Regions from separate parts of the Microbispora sp. H10836 genome, predicted to be linked through region 1. Evidence: predicted binding sites of a transcription regulator. Region 1 holds the regulator's gene; each other region holds the start of a gene.
What was found. Region 1 encodes LexA, which represses DNA repair genes until DNA is damaged. Its sites were predicted from a motif close to TCGAACANNTGTTCGA; they were not measured.
Positions count from the first base shown of each region.

Region 2: HHX30_RS34520 (DUF6504 family protein) is a predicted target of LexA. The motif match lies at 5,827-5,842, and genes of this name have one in related genera.
Region 3: HHX30_RS01645 (SAV_6107 family HEPN domain-containing protein) is a predicted target of LexA. The motif match lies at 3,779-3,794, and genes of this name have one in related genera.

Region 1 is NZ_JABBWU010000015.1:121,127-128,702, forward strand. Features, by position in the region: gene HHX30_RS26270 (hypothetical protein) at 1-168, shown strand, start outside; gene HHX30_RS26275 (vitamin B12-dependent ribonucleotide reductase) at 301-3,213, opposite strand; gene nrdR (transcriptional regulator NrdR) at 3,334-3,798, opposite strand; gene lexA (transcriptional repressor LexA) at 4,230-4,946, shown strand; gene HHX30_RS26290 (MalY/PatB family protein) at 5,033-6,127, shown strand; gene HHX30_RS41970 (cellulase family glycosylhydrolase) at 6,137-7,576, opposite strand, start outside.
Region 2 is NZ_JABBWU010000026.1:22,582-30,157, forward strand. Features, by position in the region: gene HHX30_RS43540 (DUF6193 family natural product biosynthesis protein) at 1-664, opposite strand, end outside; gene HHX30_RS34490 (hypothetical protein) at 747-1,112, opposite strand; gene HHX30_RS34495 (putative hydro-lyase) at 1,210-1,995, opposite strand; gene HHX30_RS34500 (biotin-dependent carboxyltransferase family protein) at 1,995-2,939, opposite strand; gene HHX30_RS34505 (allophanate hydrolase subunit 1) at 2,953-3,567, opposite strand; gene HHX30_RS34510 (LamB/YcsF family protein) at 3,564-4,331, opposite strand; gene HHX30_RS34515 (hypothetical protein) at 4,520-5,758, shown strand; gene HHX30_RS34520 (DUF6504 family protein) at 5,917-6,183, shown strand; gene HHX30_RS34525 (DNA polymerase III subunit alpha) at 6,263-7,576, shown strand, end outside.
Region 3 is NZ_JABBWU010000001.1:356,852-364,427, forward strand. Features, by position in the region: gene HHX30_RS01625 (aspartate carbamoyltransferase catalytic subunit) at 1-25, opposite strand, end outside; gene pyrR (bifunctional pyr operon transcriptional regulator/uracil phosphoribosyltransferase PyrR) at 22-579, opposite strand; gene HHX30_RS01635 (transcriptional regulator) at 1,015-1,509, shown strand; gene HHX30_RS01640 (arginine deiminase) at 1,645-2,889, shown strand; gene HHX30_RS01645 (SAV_6107 family HEPN domain-containing protein) at 3,073-3,510, opposite strand; gene HHX30_RS01650 (L,D-transpeptidase family protein) at 4,077-4,910, opposite strand; gene HHX30_RS01655 (YbaK/EbsC family protein) at 5,036-5,512, shown strand; gene HHX30_RS01660 (GNAT family N-acetyltransferase) at 5,557-6,129, shown strand; gene metF (methylenetetrahydrofolate reductase [NAD(P)H]) at 6,144-7,073, opposite strand; gene HHX30_RS01670 (polyprenyl synthetase family protein) at 7,214-7,576, shown strand, end outside.

The DNA.
Region 1 (7,576 bases):
TGGTACGGAATGGCCAAGCGGCTGGAATCCGGAGCGGCGAAGAAAGGCGAGTCCCTGGAGGCGGCATTCGGGCACGGCGAGGAATTCTGGCGTTACAACAAACGCCTCCGCTCGATCATGCGCGCCGACTTGGGCATCCCCGAAGACCCGGACGACACCGACGAATAGGCCTATTTGCTACACCCTGGTGCGCTCGCTCAAGCACCCGAGATTGTCCGCGTGCCCGTGATGGTTTGAGGAATACGAAGGGGGCCGGCACACTCGCCGGCCCCCTTCGCTCAGGGGCGTTCAGACAGCGGTTCAGCTGCAGCCGCTGGTGCTGCCGCAGCCCTCGCAGACGTAGCAGCTGCCCGCGGGCCGCATCTTGGTGCCGCAGGTCATGCACAGCGGCGCGTCGGCCGTACGGCCCTGGTGGCTCTCCAGCGAGGCGCCGGCCCGGCGCGGCTCGGGCACGGCCACCGGCGCGGGCTGCCCGGCGGACGGCCCCTCGACGGGCTTGGCCTCGATCGGCGCAGACTGCCCGCTCTCGATCGGCGCCGACTGGCCGTTCTCGATGGGCGCAGACTGCGCCAGGGCTGCGGTGTCGACGTCCTGCAGCGCGGCCGGGTCCTCCCCGCGCTGCTGCGCGGCCCGCTCGGAGGCGGAGAAGATGCCCAGGGCCGCCCGGTCCTCGTACGGCAGGTAGTCGAGCGCGAGCCGCCGGAAGATGTAGTCCATCACGGACTGCGCCATCCGGACGTCGGGGTCATCGGTCATCCCGGCCGGCTCGAACCGCATGTTGACGAACTTCTGCACGTACGTGTCCAGCGGCACGCCGTACTGGAGGCCGATCGAGATCGCCACGGAGAAGGCGTCCATCACGCCCGCGAGGGTGGAGCCCTGCTTGGACATCTTGAGGAAGACCTCGCCCAAGCCGTCGTCGGGGTAGGACGAGGCGGTCATGTAGCCCTTGGCGCCGCCGACCGTGAAGCGGGTGGTGATGCTGGGCCGCTGGTTCGGCATCCGCCGCCGGGTCGGCCTCGCGACCTCGACGACCTGGACGACCGGCTCCTTCTCCGCGGTCTCCGGGGAGGCCTCCTCCGGGGTCTTCTTGGCGATCGACAGCGGCTGCCCGACCTTGCAGTTGTCGCGGTAGACGGCCAGGGCCTTGAGACCGAGCTTCCAGCCCTGCAGGTAGACCTGCTCGATGTCGTCCACGGTGGCCGACTCGGGCAGGTTCACGGTCTTGGAGATCGCACCGGACAGGAACGGCTGGACGGCCGCCATCATCCGGACGTGGCCCATCGGGGCGATGGCCCGCTCACCCATCGCGCAGTCGAACACCTCGTAGTGCTCGGGCCGCAGGCCGGGGGCGTCCACGACGTGGCCGTGCTCGGCGATGTACTCGACGATGGCCTCGACCTGCTCCTCGAGGTAGCCGAGCCGGCGCAGCGCCCGCGGGATCGTCTGGTTGACGATCTGCATCGAGCCGCCGCCGACGAGCTTCTTGAACTTGACCAGCGCCAGGTCGGGCTCGATGCCGGTGGTGTCGCAGTCCATCATCAGGCCGATGGTGCCGGTCGGGGCGAGCAGCGACGCCTGGGCGTTGCGGTAGCCGTTCTTCTCGCCGAGCCGCAGGCACTCCTGCCACTGCCGGGTGGCCTCGGCGTGCAGGGCCCTGTCCATGTCCTCGAGCGTGCGCAGGTCGTCGTTGGCCGCGGCGTGCTTGCGCATGACCCGCTTGTGCGGCTCGGCGTTGCGCTGGTAGCCGTCGTACGGCCCGACGATCCCGGCCATCTCGGCCGAGCGGCGGTAGGACACGGCGGTCATCAGCGAGGTGATCCCGGCCGCGACGGCCCGGCCGCCGTCGGAGTCGTACGCGTGGCCGGTCGCCATCAGCAGCGCGCCCAGGTTGGCGTAGCCGATGCCGAGCTGGCGGTACGCCCGGGTGGTCTCGGCGATCTTCTGCGTCGGGAAGTCGGCGAAGGTGATCGAGATGTCCATCGCGGTGATGATCAGCTCGGTGACCTTGACGAAGTTCGCGACGTCGAAGCTGTCGTCGTCGCGCAGGAACTTCAGCAGGTTGATCGACGCGAGGTTGCACGAGGAGTTGTCCAGGTGGACGTACTCCGAGCAGGGGTTGCTGGCCGTGATGCGCCCGGTCTCGGGGCAGGTGTGCCAGTCGTTGATCGTGTCGTCGTACTGCACGCCGGGGTCGGCGCACTCCCAGGCGGCCTGGGCCATCTTGCGGAACAGCGAGCGGGCCTCGACCTCCTCGATGACCTCGCCGGTCAGCCGGGCCCGCAGGCCGAACTGCCCGCCGGCCTCGACGGACCGCATGAACTCGTCGGAGACCCGCACCGAGTTGTTGGCGTTCTGGTACTGGACGGACACGATGTCCTTGCCGCCGAGGTCCATGTCGAACCCGGCGTCGCGCAGCGCGCGGACCTTGTCCTCCTCGCGCGCCTTGGTCTCGATGAACTCCTCGATGTCGGGGTGGTCCACGTCGAGGACGACCATCTTGGCCGCCCTGCGGGTGGCGCCGCCCGACTTGATGGTGCCGGCGGACGCGTCGGCGCCGCGCATGAAGGAGACCGGGCCGCTGGCCGTGCCACCGCTGGACAGCAGTTCCTTGGACGAGCGGATGCGGGAGAGGTTGACCCCGGAGCCCGAGCCGCCCTTGAAGATGACGCCTTCTTCCTTGTACCAGTCGAGGATCGACTCCATCGTGTCGTCCACGGCGAGGATGAAGCAGGCGCTCACCTGCTGGGGCGAGCGGGTGCCGACGTTGAACCACACCGGCGAGTTGAAGCTGAAGATCTGGTGGATCAGCGCGTGCTTGAGCTCGTGGTCGAAGATCTCGGCGTCCTCCTCGGAGGCGAAGTAGCCGTGCTCGACACCGGTCCTGGTGTAGACGCCCACCACCCGGTCGACGAGCTGCTTGAGACTCGACTCGCGCTGCGGGGTGCCCACCGCCCCGCGGAAGTACTTGGTGGTGACGATGTTGGCCGCGTTGACCGACCAGAAGTCGGGGAACTCGACGCCGTGCTGCTCGAAGTTGACCGAGCCGTCCCGCCAGTTCGTCATCACGACGTCGCGCCGCTCCCAGCGGACCTCGTCGTACGGGTGGACGCCCGGGGTGGTGAAGACGCGCTTCATCTTCAGGCCCTTGCGCGGGCGCTTGCCCCCCCGGCCCCCCGTACCCGATACGGTGCCGCTCACGGTCTCCGTCATGACTTCCCCCTCCCAGGGCCCGATGGAGCCCCTCCTCCGGACCACGCTCGTTACAACCACATCGTCGCGCCGCGCCGTCGCGCGCCGCCGCCCGCCTCGTCCCGGTCCCCCGGAAGGCGCCTACTCCTCGCCCTCCGGGCCGTGGGCCGCGCGGAGCCGCTCGATCTCCGCCTCGAAGTCCGCCAGCGTCTCGAAGCTGCGGTAGACCGACGCGAAGCGCAGGTACGCCACCTCGTCGAGGTCGCGGAGCGGACCGAGGATGGCCAGGCCCACCTCGTGGGAGGCGATCTCGGCCGCGCCGGTGCCCCGGATGCTCTCCTCGACCCGCTGCCCGAGCTGGGCGAGGGAGTCCTCGCTGACCGGGCGTCCCTGGCAGGCCCGCCGCACGCCGGCGACGACCTTCTCCCGGGAGAACGGCTCGGTGACCCCGCTGCGCTTGCTCACCATCAGCAGCACCGTCTCCTGGGTGGTGAACCTGCGCCCGCATTCGGGACAGGTGCGCCGGCGACGGATCGCCGCCCCGTCCTCGGCGGCGCGGCTGTCCACGACCCGCGTGTCCGGGTTGCGACAGAACGGACAGTGCACTCCATCGCCTCCCTGAACGCCCATCCCGAACACAAGGTGTGGTGAACTTACACCGGTGTGACTACTAGATGTTGTGGTCCAACCGTAGAAGTGCCCGACCTTGAACGCAAGTCGAAGCGGCCCCGGGAGGGGAAGTGCCTGTTCGGCGCGCGTGTCGCACCTCTGGTCACGGCCGCATCACCTGCCCCGCCGGCCGCGAGACAGACCCTTTACGGCGCTTTTCCTCCGCGATTTCCGCAAGGCTCTGACCTGGACGTACATCGACCCTGGAAGATCGGGTAAATCGAACACGGGATCGATCGAACTCCCGTACGATGATGTGGACGGCGAGATCGGCGATTTCGCTGGATATCGAACAATTGTTTGACGGTGATCTTGAATCGCGGTACGGTCGCTCTGTGCGACATGAGGAACACGGATTGAGAGGTGGCATCGTGGGTGACCGTAGTGAGCAAGCGGATGGCGTCAGCGACCTCGCGGTTCGCAGGCGCGACTCGCTTGGCCTCACCCCCAGGCAGCGGAAGATCCTCGAGGTGATCCGCGACTCGGTCCAGCAGCGCGGCTATCCGCCGTCCATGCGGGAGATCGGGGAGGCAGTACAGCTGACGAGCACCTCCAGCGTGTCGCACCAGCTCACGGCGCTCCAGCGTAAGGGCTACCTCCGGCGTGACCCGCACCGCCCCCGCGCCCTGGAGGTCCGGCTGCCCGGAGAGCCGGTGCTGTGGGTGGATCCGGACGCCACCACCGAGGAGGAGGCCGGGTTCAACCGGCCGACGGCCGCGTACGTGCCGCTGGTCGGCCGCATCGCCGCCGGTGGTCCCATCCTCGCCGAGCAGAGCATCGAGGACGTGTTCGCGCTGCCCAAGCAGCTCGTGGGCGAGGGCACGCTGTTCCTGCTCCAGGTCTCCGGCGACTCGATGATCGAGGCCGCCATCGCCGACGGCGACTGGGTCGTGGTGCGGCAGCAGCCGGTCGCCGACAACGGCGACATCGTGGCCGCCATGATCGACGGCGAGGCCACCGTGAAGACGTTCAAGCGCAAGGACGGGCACGTGTGGCTGGTGCCCCACAACCCGAACTACGAGCCGATCCCCGGTGACGAGGCAACCGTGCTCGGCAAGGTCACGGCCGTCCTGCGCAAGCTGTAGCCGCGTCGCGCCCCGCGGCACCCAGCACCGCGGGGCGCGACGACCGCCTTTCCGGTAGTCGCTAATCGGCAATTAGGGTGAGTCGGATGAAACTCGACTCGCTGTCCCTGGATGCGGCCCGCCGCCGTGACGGAATCAAATGGGCCCACGCCGCGTCCGGCGTCATCCCCGCCTGGGTCGCCGACATGGACTTCCCTGTGCCCGAGGCGGTCACGGAGGCCATCGCGAGACGCGCCGCGACAGATCTCGGCTATCCCGCCTGGCTGGACGAGCCGACCGCCGGGCCCCTGGCGGAGGCGTTCGCCGAGCGCATGGAGGCGCGGTACGGCTGGCGAGCCGATCCGGCCCGCGTGCGGTCCTACACCGACCTCAACCAGGCCCTCCAGGTGCTGCTGCACGTCATGACCGACCCCGGCGACGCCGTGGCGCTGCACGTTCCGGCCTACGACCCCTTCCTCGCCACCATCACCGGGATGAACCGCCGCCTGGTGCCCATGCCGCTGACGGCCGACGGCAGGTTCGAGGTCCCGGGCGAGCCCGTCCGGGTGCTCCTGCTGGTCAACCCGCAGAACCCGTCGGGCCGCTCGTTCACCCGTGAGGAGCTCGAGGCGGTCGCCGCGTACGCCGACCGGCACGGCACGCTCGTGATCGCCGACGAGATCCACGCCGACCTGACGTACGCCCCGGCCCGCCACATCCCGTTCGCCACGGTCCTCCCCGAGCGCACGGTCACGCTGACCTCCGCCAGCAAGGCCTTCAACATGGGCGGCCTGCACTGCTCGGTGGCCCACATCGGTGCGAAGGACGTCAGGGACGCGCTCGGCCGCCAGCCCGCCCACATCTACGGGGCGCCCAGTGTCCTCGGCGTGGAGGCCACGGTGGCCGCGTGGCGGCACGGCGACGCGTGGCTGGAGGAGGTGCTGGCGATCCTGGACCGCAACCGCAGGCGCATCGCCGAGCGGCTCCCGTCGGTCGGCTACCGCATGCCCGAGGCCACCTATCTCGCATGGCTCGACTTCGGCGTGCCCGACGCGGCGCGTTTCCTGGAGCGGGAGGCCCGGGTCAAACTCAACCCGGGCCCGAACTACGGAGGCGGCGACACCTTCGCCCGCCTCAACTTCGCGACATCGGAGGCGATCCTGGAGGAGATCCTGTCCAGGATCGCCGCCGCGCTGACGTGACCCGCCCGCTCAGCTCGCCGTGCAGCTCACCGAGGACGGAACGCCGTTGCTGCCGGACCAGCCGCCGTTGAAGCCGAACATGGTCGAGGCCCCGGCCCCGAGCGCGCCGTTGTAGGACAGGTTCGTCACCGTGACGTTGGCGCCGCTCGCGCTGAGCGTGCCGTTCCACAGCTGGCTGATGCTCTGGCCGTTCGGGAAGGCCCACTTCACGGTCCAGCCCGAGATGGCCGAGGAACCGGCCTTCACCGTGACCTCGCCCTGGAAGCCGCCGGGGTACTGGTTGGCGACCTTGTACGTGGCGGTGCAGGTCTTGCCACCCGGAGACGACGGCGACACCGAGGGCGACACCGAGGGGGACGCGGACGGGGACACAGGCGGCGACACGCTCGGCGAGACGCGCGGCGAGGGCGACACCGGCGGGTTGTCGCCCACCGGCGGGATGAGGTACGGCGAGATGATGCTCTGCTTGGCCTGGTCGACCGTGGCCCAGTCGTCCTTCAGGATGCCGCCCGTGTCACCCGAGTTGGGGTTCCACGACCAGTAGGTGAAGGACATGCCGTTCACTCCGGTGCCCATGTACTTCATGAGCTCCTGGAGCCAGACCTTGTCGATGTTGCTGGCCAGCGTGGTGCCGAACTCGCCGACCATGATCGGGGCGATGTTCTGCTTGTACAGGTATCCCCAGTACTTGTCCCAGATGGCCGGCATGTTGGCCGGGTAGTTCGGGTCGTCGAACCAGTTCTGGTGGAAGACCGATGTGGCGTACTCGTGCGGCGAGTAGACGAGCCGGTTGGCCACGTTCAGCCGTACGGGGAACTGGCCGGCCTTGGTGAGGTTGCCGCCCCACCAGCCGCAGTCCTCGTCGTTGCTGGTGTCGTTGTCCCAGATGTTGGACAGGCCGCCGCTCGGGCAGCTCACGCCCTCCACGAAGATCAGCCAGTTGGGCTGCACGGACAGGATCGCGTTGCCCGCCCGCTCGGCCGCCAGGCGCCAGTCACGCGACTGGTCGCCGCAGCCCCAGCAGGAGCCGGTGGCGTTCGGGTTGGTGCCGTCGGCGTGCGGCTCGTTGTGCAGGTCCGCCCCGATGACGGTGGGGTTGCCGGCGTAGTGCTGGGCCAGCGACTTCCAGTTGGTGATCCAGGTCGACTCGGGGACTCCGGAGGTGTACCACAGCGCGGTCTGGCCCGCGCTGGTCGGCCGGTGCCGGTCGAGGATGATGCGCATGCCCTTCTGGCCCGCGTAGTCCACGACCTTGTCGAGGATCTGCAGCGGCGACAGGCCGATCAGGTCGGGGTTGGAGGCGGTGTTGACGCTCGTCGCCTGCGCGCCCGGCTTCAGCGCGTCGTCGGAGAACGGCACCCGCAGGGTGTTGTAGCCCAGGTTCGCCATGAGGTCGATCTGGCTCCGCCACGGGTTGTTCGCCCACAGCCCGTGGAAGGTCTTGTTGTC
Region 2 (7,576 bases), on a different contig from region 1:
GCAGCGTATCGGCTTCCCCCGTCGAGCCGTTCCAGGTGGCCTCGACCCGGAATCCTCCGCTGGGCAGCGGCACGAGCCGAAGCTCCCCCAGTGACGTGTCGCGAACATCCCGGTAGAGGCGCAGGGCGCCATGGCTCACGTAGGGAAACAGGGCGCCCAGCCGCTCGTCGGAATGGGCCGCGTGCAACAGCGGCCGGACGTGAACGAGTTCGGGATGTCCGAGGAGCTCGTCCCATCGGGCGGGGATCGGGTCACCCCGTTCGAAGGCAAGAGCCAGCGCGTTCGTCCGCATGAAGGGGAAGCGGTGCACCAGCTCGTCCAGGGTCGCGCCCCTGCGCCAGGCGTTCGCGACCTCGGTGACCGCCGCCAGGTCGTCGGTGGCGCCGCTTGCCCACACATGCCCCAGGTGCGAGATCCTGATGGAGAAGAAGCGCTTTTCGGCGCCGAGGAGAATCGCTATCCTGCCCCGATCGGAACTCATTGTGGCGGTGACGAAACGCGCTGGGCCGGCGTCGGTCTCGATTCGGCCCAGATCCCAGCGCCCGCGGGACGCCAGGCGGCGCATCGCCGGCGCGAGGCCGCCGTCCCGCAGGAGATCCGGATAGAGGCTGCCGTCGACGACGCCGGCTATTCCGTCGTCCGGATCTTTTCTTTTCTCCGCCACCCGGCATCGTCCCTTCCACCGGCGCGTCATCGTATCGTAGGCGGCAGGCCCGGCCTCGACCCGTGACGGGAATTCAGCCGGCTCAGAAATAGAAATCAGGCAGTCTGCCGAAGGTCGACCAGTCGGGTTCGAGAATGTTCAGAATGTTCCCGTTCTCGTCGTAGAACCTGACGGAACTCCATTCCCTACGGCCGTTCGCGACCGCTCTCGCGATCCAGTACATCTCCTCCTCGGTCGCCCTGGCGCCGGTGCTCTTACCCCGCATGGCCATCTCTCGGAAGCCGGCGTTGAAGCCGGTCGTGTTCACGTGCAAGTCCACGCTGCCGTCACCGATCGCTCTTTGGACCGGCGCCCGCCACGCGTCCCCGGAGTAGCGCGGGTGCAGGAAGTGCCGCAGGCCTCTGCCCTCCGCGAACTGCCTGGTGGCGACCGACGCCGTGCCGTTCACGGCGACTTGCCCTACTTCTTCGTTCCCGCCAGGCTGGACCCCGATCGGTGGTGGAGTGGCTGAGCCGGGTCACCGCCGTGAAAGTTCGGATGCCGCCTCAGGGCACCAGGTAGTCGCTGTCGCGGGCGTCGGTGATCGCCATGTGGCCGGGCGCGTGGCCGATCGCGAACGGCGGACGCGACCGCATCACCGCGGCCTGCGGCGTCACCCCGCAGGCCCAGAAGACCGGCAGTTCGCCGGCGCGCACCTCGACCGGGTCGCCGAAGTCCGGCTCGCCGAGGTCGGCGATGCCCAGCGCGGCGGGGTCGCCGACGTGCACCGGTGCGCCGTGCACGGCCGGATAGCGCGAGGTGACCCGGACCGCGGCCGGCACCAGCTCGGCGGGGATCGGGCGCATCGACACCACGAGCGGCCCGGAAAGCTCGCCCGCCGGGACGCACGGCCGGTCGGTCAGGTACATCGGCACGTTCGTCCCCGCCTCGATGTGGCGGACCGGGACGCCGGCCTCCAGCAACGCGGCCTCGAACGTGAAACTGCAGCCGATCAGGAAACCCACCAGGTCGTCGCGCCAGTAGGACGTCACATCGGTGACCTCGGCGACCTGCTCGCCGTCCCGGTAGACGCGGTAGGCGGGCAGATCGGTGCGCAGGTCGCCGTCGAAGATCGACGCGAACGGCTCGCCCGGCTCGGTCACGGCGAGAACGGGGCAGGGGCGCGGATTGCGCTGCGCGAACAGCAGGAAGTCGTACGCCCTGTCCCTCGGTAGCGCGATCAGGTTGGCCTGCGTCCACCCCGCGGCCCAGCCGGAGGTGGGCGTGACCAGCCCTCCCCGGAACAGCTCCCGCGCCTCGCGGGGGGTCAGACGTGCGGGATCGAGTTCCATCACGGCCTCCCCGGGCCGGTGGGCGGTCCGGCGCCCGTCACCTGGAAACGGACGCGCTGCCCGGGGCGGGCCTGCGCCGCCCGGTCAACGTCGGCGTCGTGCAGCACCGCTATGACGGGATATCCGCCGGTGACGGGGTGATCGGCGAGGAAGAGTGTCGGCTGGCCGGACGGCGGCACCTGCAGTGCGCCGGGGACCATCCCCTCGCTCGGCAGCTCTCCTTCGCGCGTGCGTTCCAGGCGAGGCCCGCGCAGCCGCATGCCGACGCGGTCGCTGTGCGCGGTGACCTCGTACGGCTCGGCGCACAGGGCCGCCAGCGCCCCGGGCCTGAACCAGTCGTGGCGTGGCCCCGGCATCACGCCCAGCGTGAGCACGCCGGACCCGGGCCCGGGCACCGGCGCGAGATCGGCCACGGGGAACTCCGCCGGCGCGGGCCCGACCGGCAGCACCGATCCTGGGGCGGGACGTTCCGGGCCGAGCCCCGAGAGCAGGTCGGTGGCCCGCGACCCCAGCACCTCAGGGACGTCGACGCCGCCGCGGACCGCGAGATAGGTCCGCAGCCCGCGGGACGGCACGCCGAGACGGAGCGTGGCCCCGTCCGGGAGGCGCTCGACCGACGCGTGCCCGATGCCGCGGGTGCGCCCCTCGGCGTCGGTGACGGTGGCGGGGCAGGGCGCGCCGGTGAGCGCCACGAGCAGATCGCCGGTGGCGCGCACCTTCAGCCCGCCCAGCGTGACCTCCAGGCAGGCCGCGTCCTCGGGATTGGCCAGCAGGCGGTTGGCCAGCCGCAGCGCGCCGCGGTCGGCGGCGCCGGAACGCCCGACGCCGAGATGGCTGTGCCGGCGCCGCCCGAGGTCCTGCACGGTGGTGAGGGGACCGGGAGCCAGCACCACCAGCGCCCGCCGAGGTTCGCTCCCACCGGCGCTCACAGTCGCCTCACTCACAGGGCCTCCGTACTCACAGGGCCTCCGCGAACCGTACCCGGACCCCCGGGCGCAGCAGGGCGGGCGGGTCGGCCGCGATGTCCCACACCACGGTCTCGGTGCGCCCGATCAGCTGCCACCCGCCCGGCGACTCGCGCGGGTAGACCCCGCTGAACTCCCCGGCGAGCCCCACGGCTCCGGTGGGCACGCGCACACGCGCCTCCGGCCGCCGCGGCACGGAGAGCCGGGGGTCGCCGCCGATCAGGTATCCGAAGCCGGGGGCGAACCCGCAGAAGGCGACGGTCCAGGGTGTCCCGGTGTGCACCGCCACGACCTCGCGTTCGGTCAGCCCGGTCAGCGTGGCCACGTCGGCGAGGTCGTCGCCGTCGTACACCACCGGGATCACCACCTCCTCGGTCGTCGTACGGCGGCCTCCCGCGGGCCGTACGGCCAGGACGGCGGACTCCACCACGGCGTGGCGCGCCGGCGGCTCGAACCGGACGAGCACCGTCCGCGCCGCGGGGACGATGTCGACGACTCCCGGCGGGGAGTCGGCCACGAGGGCGTCGTAGAGCGCGACGACCTCCTCGAGACGGTCGAGCTCGACCAGGACCGCGTGCTCGCCGCAACGGTGCAGTCGTGCGTTCACAGGTCCTCCTCGACGAACGGCGCCAGGCCGATGCCGCTCGCCTTGAGCGCGTCACGGACCTCCAGGGCCATGGCGACGGCGCCGGGGCTGTCGCCGTGAACGCAGATCGAGTCGGCCGTGACGGTGAGCGGTGTCCCGTCGACGGCCTCGACCGGCTCGCCCATGGCCATGCGCACGCAGCGCTCGGCGACCAGGGCGGGGTCGTGCAGGACGGCGCCGGGCACGTCGCGCGGCACCAGCGCGCCCTCGGGGGTGTAGGCGCGGTCCGCGAAGCACTCGGAGACCGTGGTGAGCCCGGCCTGGCCGGCCTGCCGCAGCCACACCGAGCCGGGCAGGCCGAGCACGGGCAGGCCGGGATCATAGGCGCGCACGGCCGCGACCACCGCGGCGGCCTGCGCCTCGTGGTGCACGATCGCGTTGTAGAGCGCGCCGTGCGGCTTGACGTACCTGACCCTGGTGCCCGCCACCCGCGCGAAGGCGTCCAGCGCCCCGATCTGGTAGATGACGTCGTCGGCGAGTTCGGCGGGCGGCACGTCGACGAACCGCCGCCCGAAGCCCGCCAGGTCGCGGTAGCCGACCTGCGCGCCGATCACCACCCCGCGCGCGGCCGCGGTCTCGCAGGTGCGCCGCATGATCACCGGATCTCCCGCGTGGAATCCGCAGGCGACGTTGGCGCTCGTGACGATCGACAGCAGCGCCTCGTCGTCGCCGATCCTCCACTGGCCGAAGCCCTCACCGAGGTCGGAGTTGAGGTCGATACGCATGGTTCGGTAGGGCATGTCGGCTCCAGAGTGCGCTGATCCCGCTCAGGGAGTTCCGGCCGAGATAGATGGTAAGCGCCCGGATACGGGCCGCCGCCCGGCCGCCTACGCGGAACACGCCGGTTGAGCCCGCTGGGCCTGGGCCTGGAGTTCCGGCAGAACCGGATGACCGGCCGCCACGTCCTATGGATATGCGGACGCGGATTCTGCGGGTGACGGCGGCGCTGGCCGCGATGGTTCTGCCGGCGGCGTGCGCGTCGACCACGCCCCGCGATCTCGAGACCTGGAACGAGTCCGACGCCGTGAGCGCGCTCGCCGCGCCGGAGCGCCCGTCGCCCTCCTGCCTGACGGGGTCGCCGACGCCGGAGCCGGGCGGGGAAGGCGGGCGGAGCGGCGGGTGGCGGACCGCGTACTACGACTACCGCGACCGCCTCGGGGGCCTGGCCGTGACCCGCGAGGGGACCGTGTGGGCGGCCGGCACGCGGGTGTCCCACCCCTGCGGGTCCGAGACGAAGGCGCCGCTGCTGCTGCGCGGGGACGGCGGGCGGTGGCACGAGGTCGCGGCCCCGCCGACGGTGCCCGAGCCGAGAGCCGTGGTCGCGTACTCCGACCGCGACGTGTGGCTGTTCGGCGGGGAGAACGCCGCGCACTGGAACGGGCGGGAATGGACCGCGGCGCCCGGCCCGGGCGCTGACCTGAAGCGGGTGCACGCGGCGGCTCCCGGCGACGTCTGGGCGATCGTGAACGCGAACTTCCTGGACGGCGCCGGGGGAGCCGAGGGAGCCTGGGGCTCCCGGGCGGACCTGCGGCGCTGGGACGGCAGGGCCTGGCGCGAGGCGCGGCCGCCGCTGGTCGCCAAGGACGTGGACGGCCTGCCCGGCGGCGAGGTCTGGGCGGCCGGTTCCAGCCGCGGCCGGGCCGCCGTGGCCCGGTGGAACGGCTGGTCCTGGAGCACGGTCCCGCTTCCCGCGGTCCCCGCCCTGCACCGGAACCAGCTCTCCGAGCTCGTCGACCTCGCGATGGACGAGTCGGGCCGGGTGGCGGCCGTCGGCTGGGTCGCCTGGGTCTGCGGCACCGAGGAGGAGGACGTGACCTACTGCGGCAGCACGCTGTTGCTGCGGCGGGAGAACGGACGGTGGAGCTACAGCCTGCCGGGCGAGCCCGCGCTCGATCCTCACCTGCGGCTGGAGGCCGACGGCCGGGGCGGGTTCTGGCTGTTCTACGCGAAGAACGAGTGGAACACGACGGTCGGTCACCTGTCGGGCGGCCAGTGGACGCACGGGACGTTTCCCGTGGGCCCGCTCGGGCACACCCAGCTGACGGCCGTCGTCAGGGAGCCGGGGACGGCGCGCCTCTGGGCGACGGTGACGGACTCGACCGAACGAGAGGAACCGCCCTACCGAGGCGGTGGGATCTGGCTCGGCGAGTGATCCGCCGGACGCGCTTCCTGGGCTTTCGCTCCCGCGAACGGGTCGGGCCGACTTGCGTTCCCCCTCCTGGGAACGTATGTTCGAAGTAGCGGCGATTCCGTCCGAATCATCCGCCCGTCTTCCCCCGGGTGGCCAGAAAGCCACAGGGAGAAGGAGTCTTGAGCAGACTTTACGGCGATCCGATCGAGGTGTGGGTCCGGGACGGGCACCCTGCTCAGTTCGTCTGGCGTGACCGGCTCTACACCGTCCGCGAGATCCAGGACCACTGGGTGGTCGCCAGGGAGTGGTGGAAGACCTCGGACGCCGATCCCGGCGAGCGGCGCTTCTGGCGAGTGGGGGCCGCGGCCGGCAAGGAGGTCGGGACCTATGAACTGCGCTTCGACACCGCCAGCGGCGGATGGCTCCTGCTGAGGGCCTGGGACTGATGGGAACGCTCCAGCCACCCACGACGACCGGGGGACGGGCCGCTGGAGGACGGACCGGGGGACGGACGGGGGCGCGCCCGTGACGCAAGCCTTCGCCCACCTGCACGTGGCGTCCGCCTTCTCGATGCGGTACGGCACCGCGTTCCCCGCCGCCCTCGTCCGGCGGGCCGCCGAGCACGGCATGGACACGCTGGCGCTGACCGACCGCGACGGCCTCTACGGCGCGATCAAGCACGTCATCGCGTGCCACGAGCGGGGTGTCCGCCCGGTCGCCGGCGTCGACCTGGCCCTCGGCGAGAGCTCCGTGCCGGACGACCTGTTCGGCGGCGGCCTGCCGTCCGGCCACCGCACCGGACCCGGCCACCGCGCGGGACACGGCCACCGCGCGGGACACGGCCACCGCGCGGGACACGGCCGGGGGACGGCGGCCGAGCCGGCGCGGGTCGTCGTGCTCGCGCGCTCGCACGGCTGGGCCGCGCTGTGCCGCCTGGTCACCGCCGCCCACCACGCGGGGGAGCGCGGCGAGCCGCGCGTCACGCCGGGGATGGTGGCCGAGCACGCGACCGGCCCGGACGGGGAGCCGCGGCTGACCGTGCTGCTCGGACCCCGCTCCGGGGTCGGCCGCGCGGTGGCCGAGCGGCGCGACGACCAGGCCCGCGCCCTGCTGGCCGCCTGGCGCGCGGTGGTCCCCGACCTGGTCGTCGAGGTGTCCGACCTGTACGGCTACCGCGACGCGAACACCGCCGCCCGCATGATCGGGCTGGCCGACTCGATGGGCGTGCCGGTCGTGCTGACCAACGCGGTCCGCTACCTGGACGCCGCCGACCACCAGGTCGGCAACGTGCTCGACGCGGCGCGCAAGCTGGTGCCCCTCGACGGGCGGCATCTGGACGACCCCACGGCCCACGCGTACCTGAAGGACGGCGCCGAGATGGCGCGGGTGGCCGCGCGGATCTGCGGCGGCGATCCCGGCCGGGCCGGGCGGCTGCTGGCCGAGACGCGCCGCGTGGCCGACCGGTGCGTGCTCGACCCCGTCGAGATCGTGCCCCTGCTCGAACCCGAACGGCCCCGGCTGCACCTGCCGGAGGTCGGCGAGGACCCGGTCCCCCTGCTGCGCCGCCGGTGCGAGGAGGGGCTGGCCCGGCGGGGCCTGGACCGCTCGGCGGAGGCCCGCGACCGCCTGGCGGCCGAGCTCGGGATCATCGAGCGGAAGCGGCTGTCGGGATACTTCACCGCGGTCGTCGGCATCACCGACATGATCCGGGCGATGGGCGTGCGGTGCGCGATCCGCGGCTCGGGGGCGGGCAGCCTGGTCAACTACCTGATCGGCATCGGCGAGGTGAACCCGCTCGAACACGGCCTGCTGATGGAGCGCTTCCTGTCGGAGGGCCGC
Region 3 (7,576 bases), on a different contig from region 1:
CGGTCGAGATCAGGTGCCGCTTCATCGGTCGTCCTCCTTGATGAGCACGACCGCGTCGCGCCCGTCCGTCTCCTCCAGGAAGACCTTGACCTTCTCGCTCTTGGAGGTCGGCAGGTTCTTGCCGACGTAGTCGGCGCGGATCGGCAGCTCCCGGTGGCCGCGGTCGACGAGCGTGGCGAGCTGGACGGCCCTGGGCCTGCCCACGTCGTTCAGCGCGTCGAGCGCGGCGCGCACGGTGCGGCCGGAGTAGAGGACGTCGTCCACCAGGACGACGGTCCTGCCGTCCACGCCGTCCGGGGGCAGTTCGGTGCGGCCGAGCGGGCGCGCGGGCCGCAGGCGCAGGTCGTCGCGGTACATCGTGACGTCGATGGCGCCGACGGGAACCTTGATCCCCTCGAACTGCGCGATGCGCCCGGCGATGCGCTGCGCGAGGGTGGCGCCGCGGGTGGGGATGCCGATCAGGACGACGCTCTCCGCGCCCCTGGTCCGTTCGAGGATCTCGTGTGCGATCCGGGTGAGCGCCCGGTGGATGTCGGGCCCCTCCAGGACGGCGCGGGCCGGATTTCGGGCATCAGACATGAAAAAGTCACCACCTTTCCCGCCTCACGGGACGGGTCTTAAAGGGTGTTCGGTCTGCTTAGAGTATCAGGGCCGTCTGCGAACCCCCCTCCCGCCAGGGGTGATACACCCCCGGGGCCGCTCGCCGGCGGCGTGGGGAGGACGCGACGGGAGACGTGCCGGTTACGTATCGGGGATCGGAAGCCGCATCGCGCCGGGTGTCGGGGATTTCGGGGAGAGCACTGTTTGACGCTCTTTTTTCCAATCAGCTTGACCTTTGGGAGTGTCGGCTTTACCGTCACTGTCCGTAACCACAACACGCGACCTTCCTGGGTAAAACCCGACGCAGCGGTCACCGAAGGTGCCGGTCACAGGCACCAGCCCCGGTGTTCGGAACGCTTAGGACAAGGGCGCACAATCAAGTGAGAAGAGACATAGAAAGCCGGGGGCCACACGATGCCGTCTGACTACGCCAAGTCGCTGGGCGCGCGCCTGCGCGCCATCCGGACCCAGCAGGGGTTGTCCCTGCACGGTGTGGAAGAGAAGTCCCGCGGACGGTGGAAGGCCGTCGTCGTGGGCTCCTATGAGCGGGGCGACCGCGCGGTGACCGTGCAGAAGCTCGCCGAGCTCGCGGATTTCTACGGAGTGCCGGTGTCGGAGCTTCTTCCCGGCGGAGCCGCCCCCAGTCCGCTCGCGCCCGCGCCCAAGCTGGTCATCGACCTGGAGCGCCTGTCGCAGCTGCCGAAGGACAAGGCCGGCCCGCTGGCGCGTTACGCCGCGACGATCCAGAGCCAGCGTGGCGACTACAACGGCAAGGTGCTGTCCATCCGGCAGGAGGACCTGCGCTCGCTCGCGGTCATCTACGACAAGTCGCCGGTCGAGCTGACCGAGGAGTTCATCCACTGGGGTGTGCTCGACGCGGAGGCCCGCCGCGCCGTCGAGTCCTTCTGACCTCCTGCCCGGCTCGTACGCGGCTCCCCGTCACGGTGCACGAATCACGCCCTGCCGCGTGTGGCTCAGACGGCGCCACCGCACCGGGGAGCCGCCGGTACGAGTGATTCCCGCCACGCGGGGATAGTGCAGGACATGACGTTTTACGTGGGCTCCGAGGTGGGCAGGCTTCGCCGCGTCCTGGTCGACATACCCGAACTCGCGCTCAAGCGGCTCACCCCGGGCAACAAGGACGGCCTGCTGTTCGACGACGTGCTCTGGGTGCACCGCGCGCTGGAGGAGCACCGCGAGTGGTGCGACGTGCTCGCCGGGCGCGGCGTCACGGTGCACCACCTCGGCGACCTCCTGCGCGAGGTGATCGAGATCCCCGACGCGCGCAAGCACATCCTCGACGGCAGCGTCGACGAGCACTGGTTCGGCCCGCTGACCGCCGACGCGATCCGCAACACGCTCGACTCACTCGACGCCGACGCGCTCGCACCGCTGCTGACCGGCGGGATCACCAAGCGCGAGATCATGGAGCTGGGCTGCGACCCGGGCTCCATCACCTTCCACACCCTGGCGATGGACGACTTCGTCCTCCCGCCGCTGCCCAACCACCTGTTCGCCCGCGACACCTCCTGCTGGGTGTACGACGGGGTGTCGATCAACGCGATGCGCAAGAAGGCGCGCAGGCGGGAGACCGTCAACTACGAGGCCGTCTATCGCTGGCATCCGCTGTTCGCCGCGGGCTACGGCAACCCGGACGACGGCGGGTTCAACGTCTGGTACGAGGGCGTGCGCATGGCCCCGGCCACCATCGAGGGCGGCGACGTCCTGGTGCTCGGCGGCGGCGTCGTGCTCGTCGGGGTGAGCGAGCGCACCCAGCCGCAGGCGGTCGAGATGCTGGCCACCAACCTGTTCCGGGCGGGGTCGGCGACCCGCATCGTGGCGCTCGACCTGCCCAAGACCCGTGCGTTCATGCACCTCGACACCGTGATGACCAACGTCGACGTGGGCGTGTTCACCAAGTACGCCGGGCTCGGCATGCTTCCCTCGTACACGGTGGAGCCGGGCGACACCGACAAGGAGCTGAAGGTCACCGACCACCCGCCGGAGGACATGCACAAGGCGATCGCGCGGGCCCTCGGCCTGGACGACATCAAGGTCCTCACGCCGACGCAGGACGTGCACGCGGCCGAGCGCGAGCAGTGGGACGACGGCTGCAACGTGCTGGCACTGGAGCCGGGTGTGGTCGTCGCCTACGAACGCAACACCACGACCAACAACCACCTGCGCAGGCACGGCATCGAGGTCATCCCGATCCGCGGCAGCGAGCTCGGCCGCGGACGCGGCGGGCCCCGGTGCATGAGCTGCCCCCTGGAGCGCGACCCCGTCTGAGCACCCGCGGCCCGCCCACGGCAGGAGCGGACCTGAGACACCGCGCGGCGGCCGGTCATCGGACGCGGCCGCGCCGCTCGTCCTCCCCTGCGGCACGCCTGGCCGCAGCGAGCCGGCCAGGTCTGGCGACGGTGCTCGGCATGGTGGCGACCCTGCCGATCCGCGCCGTGCCGGGATCGGTGGTCAGCCGGCCATGGGCAGGGTGGGGCGGCCGGGCAGACCGAGGATCGACTCGACCTCGCCGACGAACCTGTCCGCCTCCGCTATGATCTCTTCCGCGTCGTTCTGCGTGACGGCGCGGACCATGCCGGCCTCGGCCGCCGCACGCTTGGTCGCGCTCACCGCGAAGTAGGCCGCCCAGTCCGCGAGCTTGGGCTCGGCCTCCGGCAGCAGCTCCCAGGCGCTGCGCAGGCGCCGCCTGCGGCCGTCCATCGGCCGCGGACGCGCCGCGAGGATCCCGGCGGCCGCACGGAGGGCCGCCAGGTGGGCCGACACGTAGCGGTCCGCGGGGGTGGGCCCGACGGTGGCGTCCGCGAGGCATGCTCTGGCGTCCGCGAGGTGTGCCAGAACCGCCTGCGAGAGCCGGGGCCCGCTCTTCTGATCGTCGTTCTCCTCAGTCATGCCCGCCTCCTTGAGTCGTGGCACTCCGGCGAAGGTCGCCGGTGATCTCACAGTCGCAGATCGCACCGACAATTTCGCCGGCCGGGAGATCCCGTGAACCGCTCGAGATCGCCCGACGCTTTCTCAGGCTCCCGTGGGCGGCCGGACGAGGAGCTTCCCCTCTCCCCGTCCGGCCCACGCCGCGGGCCGTGCCGCATCCGTCTCCGCCGACGACGAAGGCACGATTCCAACGGGGTGGGCGCGAGCCGCGAGTCCCACGCCCACTCCATCGAACATAGATTCGATCATGTCCACTGTCAAGGCTGTCAACGAATACGTGTTCGAGGAGTGTGGCGCAAACGTGGGCACGAGACGGCGGAGGGGCCCCGCGCGAGCACCTCGCGCGGAGCCCCTCCGGGGGTGGAACTGGTGCCGCGACCGCCAAAGTTTGCCCGGACGGAGCGGTGGCCAGAGTGGTGCATCGCAAGGCGGAGGAGGAGCTCGTAGCGGAGCTACGAGCGACGACGACAACGCAGCGAGGTGCCGCTCTGGGCGACGCGACGGGGCAAAGGTTGGCGGGAGGGGCACTAGCGCCTGAAGGCACCCCTGACGTGCACCGGGACGCCCCTGCCGAGCATGCCCGGCAGGACCTCGGCCACGTTCATGGGCAGCCGCACGCAGCCGTGCGACGCCGGGTAGAGCGGCACCGACAGGGCGCCGTGGAGCGCGATGCCGCCGTTGAAGAAGATCGGGTTGTAGAGCTGCCCGAGGTAGGACCGGTGCCAGCCCTTGACCCGCCAGGTGGTCGTGTAGTCGCCGGTCGGCGTGCGGGCGCTGCCGGAGAACCGCTGCCGCTTGCCGTTCCAGGTGGCGTACTCGGTGTAGGGGATGCCGCTGCCGCTGGAGATGTGGCTGATCATCACCGGCGCGCCGCCCCGGTACAGAACCATCACCTGTCTGGTCAGGTCCACCTCGACGCGCGTCGGCTTGCCCCGGGGCACCAGGACCCTGGGCGCGCGGGGGTTCTCCAGCGCCCTCCAGGTGCGGGCGGCGATCGTGCTGGTCGGCTTGATCCCCTGCACCTTCTGGAACGCCCAGACCGCCGTCAGCGTGGCCCCGCCGTACCGGCCGTCGGCCGCGCCGGGCATGTATCCGAGCTCCTTGAGCCGGGACTGCAGCGCCTTCACGGCCGAGCCCTTGGCGCCGAGCCTGAGCGTCTTGCCCGGCGCGGTGAACGGCGGATAGGCGGCGGCGCGCGCCGGGAGCGCCGGTAACGCTGGCGGCACGGTCGCCGTGGTCACCGCTCCCGCGGGCGCGGCGGTGCGCGCCTGCGCCGTGCCGGTGACGCCGGCCGCCGCGAACGTCACGGCTCCCACCGCGACGAGCGTGGCCGCGGCCAGTCGCCGTCGACCCCTCATCATGACCAACCCCTCATAAGCCCGATTCCCGATCAAAGGACCCACCTTACGGTCCGATTGTGAGCCGCTTGATCTTAAGTGGCCATAATCGGCGGCGTATGTCCTGGCAATCCGTTTAGAGTGACCGCGTGGCAGAAAAGTTGCATCCGAACGTCGTCCGAGTCCAGGAGGCCCTGCGGGCCCACGAGGTGGCGGGCGAGGTCGTCGTGCTGGACGAGGCCGCCCCGACCGCCGCCACGGCGGCGGCCCGGCTCGGCTGCGAGGTGGGCGCGATCGCGAACAGCCTGATCTTCGACGCGGACGGCGCGCCGCTGCTGGTGCTCACCAGCGGTGCCCACCGCGTGAACACCGACCTGATCGCGCGGCTCGTCGGCGCGGCGAAGGTGCGGCGGGCCACGCCGGAGTTCGTCCGCGAGCACACCGGGCAGCCCATCGGCGGCGTCGCCCCGGTCGGGCACCCCGCGCCCGTACGGACGCTCGTGGACACCTGGCTGGGCAAGCACAGCGTGGTGTGGGCCGCCGCGGGGCACCCCCACACGGTCTTCCCCACGTCCTACGAGGAGTTGCTGCGCATCACCGGGGGCACGGCCGCCGAGGTGGAGTGACGCCTGCCGGACCGGCCCGGCGACGTTTTGCTAATGTGCGACGAGTGATCCAACTGCGACGGGTGGGGCCCGACCGGTTCAGGGCGGTGCTGGACACCGTTCTGGAGATTTACACGGTCGCCATGCGCCCGCCGTCGGACCAGCTCGCGGGGCGCATGGCGATCATGCGTAACCACTCCACCTATCCCGACTTCGACTGCATGCTCGCCGAGGACGCGCAGGCTCCCGGCGGCGTCGCCGGCTTCGCGTACGGCTTCCACGGCGGCCACGGGCAGTGGTGGCACGACGTCGTACGCGGGGCGCTGCAGGACCGGGCCGGGCCGGTGGTGGCGGAGGACTGGTTCGGCGACGCCCTGGAGATCGCCGAGATCCACGTGCGCCCCGAGTACCAGGGCCAGGGGATCGGCCGGCGCCTGATCCACACGCTGTGCGAGGGCCGCCCGGAGCGTACGGCCGTGCTCTCGACGCACGACGCCCCCACGGTGGCCCGGCATCTCTACCGGGACGTCGGGTTCGCCGACCTGATGACCCGGTTCGTCTTCCCCGGCGGATACGAGGAGTACGTCATCGCCGGGGTGCGGCTGCCGCTGCCCGAGCTCGGGGCCCGCGAGAGCTGAACGGACCGGCCGGCTCAGCCGGCGACGGCGGCGGGCACGCTGTGCAGCGCCTGGAACACCTCGCGGGTCGCGCTCGACCGGTTGAAGGTGATGAAGTGGATGCCGGGCGCGCCCTCGTCGAGCAGCTTCTGGCACAGCTCGACGGCGTGCTCGATCCCGAGGCGGCGAACCGCTGCCGGGTCGTCGGCGACGGCCTCGAACCGCTCGGCCACCTCGGGCGGGAACGGCGCGCCGGACAGCTGCTCCGACCGGGCGATCGTGCTCATCTGCGTGACGGGCATGATGCCGGGGATGATCGGGGTGTCACACCCACGGGCCGCCACGCGGTCACGCAGCCGCAGGTAGTCCTCCGCCCGGAAGAACATCTGGGTGATCGCGTAGTCCGCGCCGGCCCGGCACTTCTGCACGAAATACTCGGTGTCCGACTCGATGCTCGCCGACCTGGGGTGCTTGTACGGGAATGCGGCCACCCCCACGCAGAAGTCGCCCGCCTGGCGGATCAGGCGCACCAGCTCCTCGGCGTACAGCACGCCCTCCGGGTGCTTGACCCACTCGTCCAGGGGGTTGCCCCCGCGCGGGTCGCCGCGTACGGCGAGGATGTTGCGCACGCCCGCGTCGGCGAACCGGCCGACGAGGTGGCGCAGCTCGCGGATCGAGTGGTCGACCGCGGTGAAGTGGGCGACGGGGGTCAGCGTCGTCTCGTGCGCCAGCCGCTCGACGATGTTCACGGTGCGGTCGCGGGTCGAGCCGCCGGCGCCGTAGGTCACGGAGACGAACGTCGGCCGCAGCGCCTCAAGCTCGCGGATGGCCCGCCACAGCTGGCGCTCCCCCTCGTCGGTCTTCGGCGGGGAGAACTCGAACGAGAACGAGCGCTCGCCCGCGGCCAGCAGTTCGCGGACCGTCGGGACGCGATCAGGAAGCCGCGAGGGCAGACCGAGAGCCATACAGGAGAGGTTACAGCGCCGCACTTTTCCCGGTGGTCGCAGTCTTGCTATGTGGACGTTTTCCCTTACTGGGTGAGTTAACCCACTTGAAGGGGGATCTGGTGATGTGTGTCCGGATCAACCCCGGTTACTCTCAGAGCATGACCGCTTCCGCCGTCTCGCTCGATTCCATCCGTACGGAGGTGGACCGCGCACTCCGGGAGTTCCTCGACCGGCAGCGACCACACTTCGGTGACCCTCATCTGGCCGCCCTGCTGACCGCCGCGGAGGACTTCCTGGCCGGCGGCAAACGGCTGCGCCCCGCCTTCTGCCACTGGGGGTGGCGGGCCGCCGGCGGCGGCGACGACCCGGGGCTGCACGCCGCCGCCGCCTCGCTGGAGCTGCTGCAGGCGAGCGCGCTCGTCCACGACGACGTCATGGACGCGAGCGACGTGCGCCGGGGCATGCCGTCCGCGCACCGCCGATTCGAGCGGATGCACACCGAGGCGGGCTGGCACGGCTCC